DNA from 2 places in the Nonomuraea sp. ZG12 genome. Region 1 is predicted to be linked to the other one. Evidence: riboswitches for the same ligand, from Rfam matches in the RefSeq annotation. Region 1 holds a riboswitch; the other holds the start of a gene.

Region 1 (3,643 bases):
CCGTAGTCCGGCTGAGAGGCCGGCTGCTGGCCATAGTCAGGCTGCCCGTACTGCGGTTGCTGACCATAACCCTGCTGCCCAGAAGACGGCTGCTGGCCATAGCCCTGCTGCTGCCCGTAAGCCTGCTGCCCCGAAGGCGGCTGCTGACCGTAGCCTTGCTGCTGCCCGTAGTCAGGCTGCTGCTGGCCATAGTCGGGCTGCTGCTGGCCGTAGCCCTGCTGCTGTCCATAGCCCTGCTGCTGGCCGTAATCCGGCTGGGGCTGCTGTGCGTAGCCCTGCTGGCCGTAAGCCTGCTGCTGCTGCCCATAGTCCGGCTGAGAGGCCGGCTGCTGGCCATAGTCGGGCTGCCCATACTGCGGCTGCTGACCATAACCCTGCTGCCCAGAAGACGGCTGCTGGCCGTAGGCCTGCTGCTGCCCGTAACCCTGCTGACCCGACGGCGGCTGCTGGCCGTAGCCCTGCTGCTGCCCGTAGTCGGGCTGCTGCTGGCCATAGCCCTGCTGCCCGTACTGCGGCTGCTGGCCGTAGCCCTGCTGCTGCTGTTGCCCGTACTGGGGCTGCTGGCCATAGGCGTCGTCGGCCCGGTAGCCGACGATGGTCACGTCGGGGTCGGGCTCGCCCTGCTGGCGTCCCGTGTTCTGCCCGTATTCAGGATGTCCGTACGGCGGGTTGTCGCCGGAGTTGTCCTGAGGATACGGCGGCTGTCCTGTGCTCACCGTGTCACCTCGCTTCGAGTGCGCATGTGGCACGTGTCAGGGCACATGCCTGTCCTGGCCCAAGGTATCGACATAGGTATCAACAATCACCTTTCCTGTCAGTCAAGGACCTCGTCACCCGATGCCAGGTGGAGCAGCATACGCGTGTTGCCCAGGGTGTTCGGCTTGACGTGCTCCAGGTCCAGGAACTCGGCCACGCCTTCGTCGTAGGAGGCCAGCAGCTCTGCATAGACCTCAGGTGAGACCGGGGTGCCCTGGATGATACGGAACCCGTGCCGGGCGAAGAAATCGACCTCGAAGGTGAGGCAGAAAACGCGCTGCAGCTCCAGCTTCCTGGCGGTGCCGAGGAGAGCCGAGACGATCCGGTGGCCGATGCCCAGGCCCCGGGCCTCCGGGTGGACGGCGACCGTGCGGATCTCCGCCAGGTCCTCCCAGAGCACGTGCAGGGCGCCGCAGCCGACGACCTCGCCGCCGCGCTCGGCCACCCAGAACTCCTGTACGTCTTCGTACAGGGTGACGGTCGCCTTCTCCAGCAGCCGATGTCCGGCGCCGGCATAGGTGTCGACCAGGAGCTTGATGGTCCGGACGTCCGGGGTCCTGGCGCGCCGGACGACGACCTCTGTCTCTGGGACCGTGAGTTCGGCGACCTGCTCCATGGACATCCAGCGTACAGATGTCATTACGGCTCAGCCCTAACTCTCACCTCTGCCCCATCCTGTGACCTCTCGTGTTCGGGTGAGCACGCTCGGATTTGCACGGTTCCTACAGTCCCATCCCCCGACGAACCTAGGGCAAAGGGGACATAAATCCTTTTCTGTACGGGGTGCCACGAGATCACCTTGTGACCCTTCGGTTGTGAAACCTCTACAGACTCTGCAGTTCCGGTTGAGCAGGAACCTGGAGTGCATTAGTGTCCAGCGACGATGTCCCCCGCGATTCTCGTACGGGACGCGCCCAATCCCCGCAGGGGAGCCGGGGAACCACAAGTGGTGCCCGCACAGCACCACCAGGGGTGAATCCGAGTTTCGGCTCGGTAGGGCTGCTTCCGGCCCGAACCCGTCAGCTAACCCGGTAGGCGTCGATGGAAGGAGCTCGGTCGGTGAAGCGCAGCGGGACCAAGGAGAAACGGGTCCTCCGGCTCGGCGTTGTCGGCGTGACGGTCGCCGCCCTGCTCATGGCCGGCCCGCCCGGCTCCGCCGCCGCCGACCCGAAGCCCTCGCTCAAGCAGCTCTCCAAGCAGGTCGAGGAGATGCACGTCGAGATCGAGACGCTGACCGAGAACTACAACGGGCAGCGCGAGAAGCTCAAGGCGGCCCAGAAGTCCGCGCAGAGCGCCAAGAGGACGCTGGCCGTCAGTGAGGCCGAGCTGACCGCCAAGCGCTCCAAGGCGATGGTGCTCGCGCAGAACGAGTACATCACCGGCGGGCTCGGCAACGCCCTGACCTTCGCCGGTTCGATGGACCCCGAGAACTATCTCGACCGGGCCGCCACCACCTACGCGCTCCAGCAGCAGCAGGGCGAGGAGGTGGTCCAGCTCACCAAGGCCATGAAGGCGGCCGAGCGGGCCAGAGCGGGCGCCAAGGCGCGGATCGACGAGGTGACGGAGATCGTCAAGGATCTCGACACCAAGCGCGACAAGATCGTCAAGATGGTCGCCAAGGTGGAGAGCAGCCTCTTCAAGCGCGCGCTCGGCGAGGCCGGCCGCCCGGGCACCCCCGCCACCCGCGTCAGCCTGCCCATCCCCGGCTCCGGCAAGGCCGCGCAGGCCGCGCAATGGGCGCTCACCCAGCAGCTCAAGCCCTACATCTGGGGCGCCGAAGGCCCACGCGGCTACGACTGCTCGGGCCTGGTGATGGCGGCCTACCAGCGCGTGGGGATCTCGCTGCCGCACTACACCGGTGACCAGTGGACCGCCGGCAGGCACATCCCCAAGGAGGAGCTGCGCCCCGGCGACCTGGTCTTCTTCTACAGCGACCTGCACCACGTGGGCATCTATCTGGGCGGCGGCATGATGGTGCACGCGCCGCGGACCGGTGACGTGGTACGCATCGCGTCGCTCGACCGGCGCCCCTACGCCGGAGCCGTGCGCATCGCTGACTAGATCACCTAGCGCTGGATCGCCTCACGCTGGATCACCTCGCGGGCTAGATCAGCTGTCGGCGTGCCGCCCAGGCCACCGCCTCGATCGCGGTGGCCACGCCGATGCGGTCACAGATCCCCCGCAGTCTTCGGCGCACCGTCCGCCCGCTGATGTCCAAGCGCCGTCCCACCCGATCCACCGTTACCCCCTTGGCGAGCTCGGCCAGCAATGCCAGATCGGCATGGCTGAGCTCAACGCCTTCAGTGAGCACATTCATCGGGAGCCCTCCCTCCCACCAACAGCACGACTCGGAGACGTCATTGATCCGAGCGAGGCTGCTCGTCCCGCCAGACGGTAAACGCATGCGGGAAAGGTCGTCAAGCACGAGATCGGCATGACTCGACGCGCCTCGCCGCAGCTGAAGTACTCGCTATATGTCGGCAAATATCGGGGCGCAATGATCGCGGTGGTGACACCTGCACAGCTTCGCTCCGCCGTCCCGCGCGGACGGCGGAGCCGCTGTCGGAAAGAGCCCGCTCAGCCGGTCGGTCTCACCAGCGGGAACAAGATCGTCTCGCGGATGTTACGACCGGTGAACGCCATGACCATGCGGTCGATGCCGGCGCCCATGCCACCCGTCGGCGGCATCGCGTACTCCAGGGCCTGCAGGAAGTCCTCGTCGAGCTGCATGGCCTCCGGGTCGCCGCCCGCGGCCAGCAGGGACTGCTCCACCAGGCGGCGGCGCTGCTCGATCGGGTCGATGAGCTCGGAGTAGGCGGTGCCCAGCTCGGTGCCGAACCCGATCAGGTCCCACTTCTCCGTCAGCATCGGGTTGTCGCGGTGCTGG
Region 2 (3,643 bases), on a different contig from region 1:
CGACGTCGGCGAGCTGCTCACCCGGCCGGACTGGGCCGCGCGAGCCGCGCGGGGGTCGGGAAGCACAGTGGCGAGCGTCGGTTACGCGCCGGTCGTCCCCCGCCCCGGCAAGATCGTCTGTGTCGGCCTGAACTACCGCAACCACATCCTCGAAATGGGCCGGGAGCTGCCGCGCCACCCCACGTTGTTCGCCAAGTACGCCGAGGCGCTCATCGGGGCCGACGACGAGATCCGGCTCCCGCCGGAATCCGGGCAGGTGGACTGGGAGGCCGAGCTCGCGGTCGTCATCGGGAAGACCGTGCGGCGCGCCGGCGAGACCGACGCCGTCGCGGCCATCGCCGGGTTCGCCCTGTTCAACGACGTCACCATGCGCGACTGGCAGTACCGCTCGGCGATGTGGTTGCAGGGCAAGACCTGGGAAGGCAGCACGCCGTTCGGCCCGTACCTGGTCACCCCCGACGAACTGCCCGGCGGCACCCGGCCGTCGCTCACCCTGACCGGATCCGTCGACGGCGAGACCGTGCAGCGAGCCGACACCTCGGACCTCGTGTTCGACCCCGTCGACCTGGTGCGCTACGTCTCCACGATCGTCACGCTCAGCCCGGGTGACGTCATCGCCACCGGCACCCCCGGCGGGGTCGGGCACGCCCGGAAGCCCGCCCGGTACCTCGCCGACGGCAGCGTCCTGACCACCGAGATCACCGGACTGGGCCGGTCCGAGGCCAAGGCCGTCGCCGAGTCGGTGGCCTGATGGCCGCGGGCAGGAGCCGCGCCGACAGCCTGCGCTGGACGGCCCAGGGCACCGAGATCTTCTTCGGCGCCCTGGACACCCTGCCGGACGACCGGCTGCTCCGGCGGACGGCGCTCGACGGCTGGACCGGCGGGCACCTGCTGGCCCACGTCGCCGCCAACGCCGACGCGCTGGTCAACTTGGCCCAGTGGGCGCGCACCGGGGAGGAGACGCCGATGTACGCCTCCCCGGCGCAGCGTGACGCCGACATCGAGGCGGGTGCCGCCCGGCCGGCGGCCGAGCTGCGCGCCTGGGCCACGCGGTCCGCCGGCACGCTTCAGGAGCGGCTCGCCGAGCTGGACGAGCGGCAGTGGGCCCGTCAGGTCCGCACCGCCCAGGGCCGCACCGTCCCGGCCGGCGAGATCCCCTGGATGCGGGCCCGTGAGGTCATGGTCCACGCGGTCGACCTGGGCACGGGCGTGGGCTTCGACGCCCTCCCGGCCGACTTCCTCGCCGCCTTGATCGGCGACATCACCGCCAAACGGTCCGGCGCCGGTGACGGACCCGCCCTCACCGTCACGGCCACCGACCACGACGGCGAGTGGTCCACCGCGGGCGCCGGCGGCTCCACCCCGGTGACCGGCACCCTCGCCGGCCTCGCGGCATACCTCTCCGGCCGGGGGACGGACGGCGTCACCGGCCTCGGCGGCCGACCGGCGCCGGAGCTGCCCCGGTGGCTCTAGGACCGCGTGCCGGGCTCATCGGTCGTCGGCGGCCGCCGCCCAGTCCAGCAGGGCCTGCGCGGTCTCGAAGCGGCGGCTGGAGTCGGTCTCGCCGAGGAGCACGCCGATGAGACGGTCGCCGTCGTGCTCGGCCGCGAAGGCGAGGGTGTAGCCCGCGGCCCGGGTGTAGCCGGTCTTCACGCCGAGGACGCCCGGGTTGCCGAGCAGCCGGTTGGTGTTCTTCCAGCTGTACGAGCCGTGCTCGGACGTGGCGCTGACCGAGTGGTAGCGGGTCGAGGTGACCGTCCTGAGGGTCTCGTCGTCCAGCAGCGCCTTGGCGAGCATCGCCTGGTCACGGGCGGTGGAGTAGCCGCCGCCCTGGTACGGCATGCCGTCGGCGTTGACGTACATGGTGTCGTTCATGCCGAGCTCGCGGGCGGTGGCGTTCATCTCGGCGACGAACGTCTTCACGCCCGGCCCGTAAGCGCGGGCGAGCGCGTGCGCCGCGTCGGCCCCCGAAGGCAGCATCAGCCCGTACAGCAGGTCCTCGACGGTGAGGACGTCACCCGCGCGCAGGTAGGCCACCGACGCCCCGCCCTGGGCGCCGTACCGGACGTCCGCAGCGGTGATCTTGACCTTGTCCGTCGGCTTGGCCTGCTTGAGCACGGTGTAGGCGGTCATCGCCTTGGTGATGCTGGCGACCGGCCGGCGCAGGTCGGCCTCCTTGCTGAAGCGCACCTCGCCGCTCTCCGCGTCCATCAGGTACGCGGCGCTGCCGAGCACGGCGGGAGCGTCTGTGACGGGGGATCGGGTCTGGGTGGCGGCCGTGGCGTCGGCGGTGACGGCAGTGGCGGCCGGCGAGGCGGCCTGCGCGGCACCGGCGCCGACGGTCAGGGCGCCGGTGGCGACGGCGAGGCCGAGCAGGGCATGGCTGAGCCGGTTGGTGAGACGCATGAAAAAGGCTAGCTCCTAGCTTCCATACCGCCTACCGGGTTAGCTGACGGGTTCGGGCGTGGAAGTGCCCTACAGCGCGGATATGCGCTGATTCACCCCAGAAAGTGGGTCCCCGGCTCCGCCTGACGGCGGATTAGGCGGCCGCGCGAAGGCACGGTCCGGGCAATGAACAGCAACGGCCGCATGTACGGGACCGCCGCTCGCAAGCCCCAAACGTAGCAAACGGGTATAAATCGGTCAAGAATTGTTATGATCGCCCGCCCACGAGGGGGTCGCACCCCGTGTACGGGGGGCGGAGCAGTGATCCGGGTGCCGGGCGAAATCGATCACCCGGTCCAGCTGGGCGAGAGCATGCTCCAGCTCGGCCATCTTCGCCGCGATGCGGTCGCGCTCGACGGACAGGACGTCGAGGACCTCGGGCGTCGCGGTGCCGGCGTCGACGCAGGGCAGCACGTGCAGGATGGTCCGGCTCGGCAACCCCGCGGCGTAGAAATGCTGGATGAGGCGGACCCGCTGGACCGCGGACTCGGGGTAGCTGCGCTGCCCGCTCGCCGTGCGCTCAGGATCGAGCAGGCCCTGCTCCTCGTAGTACCGCAAGGCCCTGGTGCTCACTCCGGCGCGGCTCGCCACATCCCCGATGCGCACGATGATCTCCTTCGGTGCCGACCTGCCCTTGACGTCAACGTCAACTATCAGCGTAGCCGCGTCGCACGTGACGAGCGGTTGCGCATGAGGAGGAACGCTTCCGCAGGGACATCACCGACCAGATCGCCCTCGCACCGGCGCCAACCGCGGCATCGGCCGCCGGTTCGCCGCGGAGCTCCTGAAGCGCGGCGCGCGGACGGTGTACGCGACCGCCCGCCGCGTCGTACGGACAGCGGGGCCCGGACCGGTGCGCCGCTCAGAGCAGCCGGGGCAGTCCGTAGCGGAGGGCCCGGATGAGGAGGGACCGGGTGAGCCAGCCGAGCCCGGCGGTGAACAGCGGCGCCCAGAACAGCGGGCTGAGGGAGTAGACGATCACGAACACGAGCGGCACCCACGGCTCGTGCACCGCGCGGTACAGCAGGGTGGTCTTACGCAGCCTGATCACGCGGGCGATGTCGGGCAACGCGAAGAACAGCAGGACGGCGACGGAGGCCACCACGCCGCTGGTGAGGCCCTGTGCGATCGCGAAGCCGCCGGCGAAGACCGTGGCCACCCACCACGCGATCTTCCTCAACCACGGCCTGCGCTGCTC

Evidence for each region. Region 1 has a riboswitch for cyclic di-AMP ahead of ACTMTF_RS39030 (C40 family peptidase). Riboswitches for the same ligand answer to the same signal wherever they lie in the genome.
Region 2: another riboswitch for cyclic di-AMP. It lies ahead of ACTMTF_RS06105 (D-alanyl-D-alanine carboxypeptidase family protein); the one in region 1 lies ahead of ACTMTF_RS39030 (C40 family peptidase).

What each region holds. Positions count from the first base shown of each region.
Region 1 is NZ_JBQHCW010000023.1:91,677-95,319, forward strand. It holds gene ACTMTF_RS39020 (RDD family protein) at 1-716, opposite strand, end outside; gene ACTMTF_RS39025 (amino-acid N-acetyltransferase) at 815-1,372, opposite strand; cyclic di-AMP (ydaO/yuaA leader) riboswitch at 1,658-1,809, shown strand; gene ACTMTF_RS39030 (C40 family peptidase) at 1,816-2,817, shown strand; gene ACTMTF_RS39035 (LuxR C-terminal-related transcriptional regulator) at 2,861-3,073, opposite strand; gene lysX (bifunctional lysylphosphatidylglycerol synthetase/lysine--tRNA ligase LysX) at 3,334-3,643, opposite strand, start outside.
Region 2 is NZ_JBQHCW010000001.1:1,307,544-1,311,186, forward strand. It holds gene ACTMTF_RS06095 (fumarylacetoacetate hydrolase family protein) at 1-751, shown strand, start outside; gene ACTMTF_RS06100 (maleylpyruvate isomerase family mycothiol-dependent enzyme) at 751-1,473, shown strand; gene ACTMTF_RS06105 (D-alanyl-D-alanine carboxypeptidase family protein) at 1,489-2,406, opposite strand; cyclic di-AMP (ydaO/yuaA leader) riboswitch at 2,420-2,556, opposite strand; gene ACTMTF_RS06110 (MerR family transcriptional regulator) at 2,644-3,051, opposite strand; gene ACTMTF_RS06115 (hypothetical protein) at 3,308-3,643, opposite strand, start outside.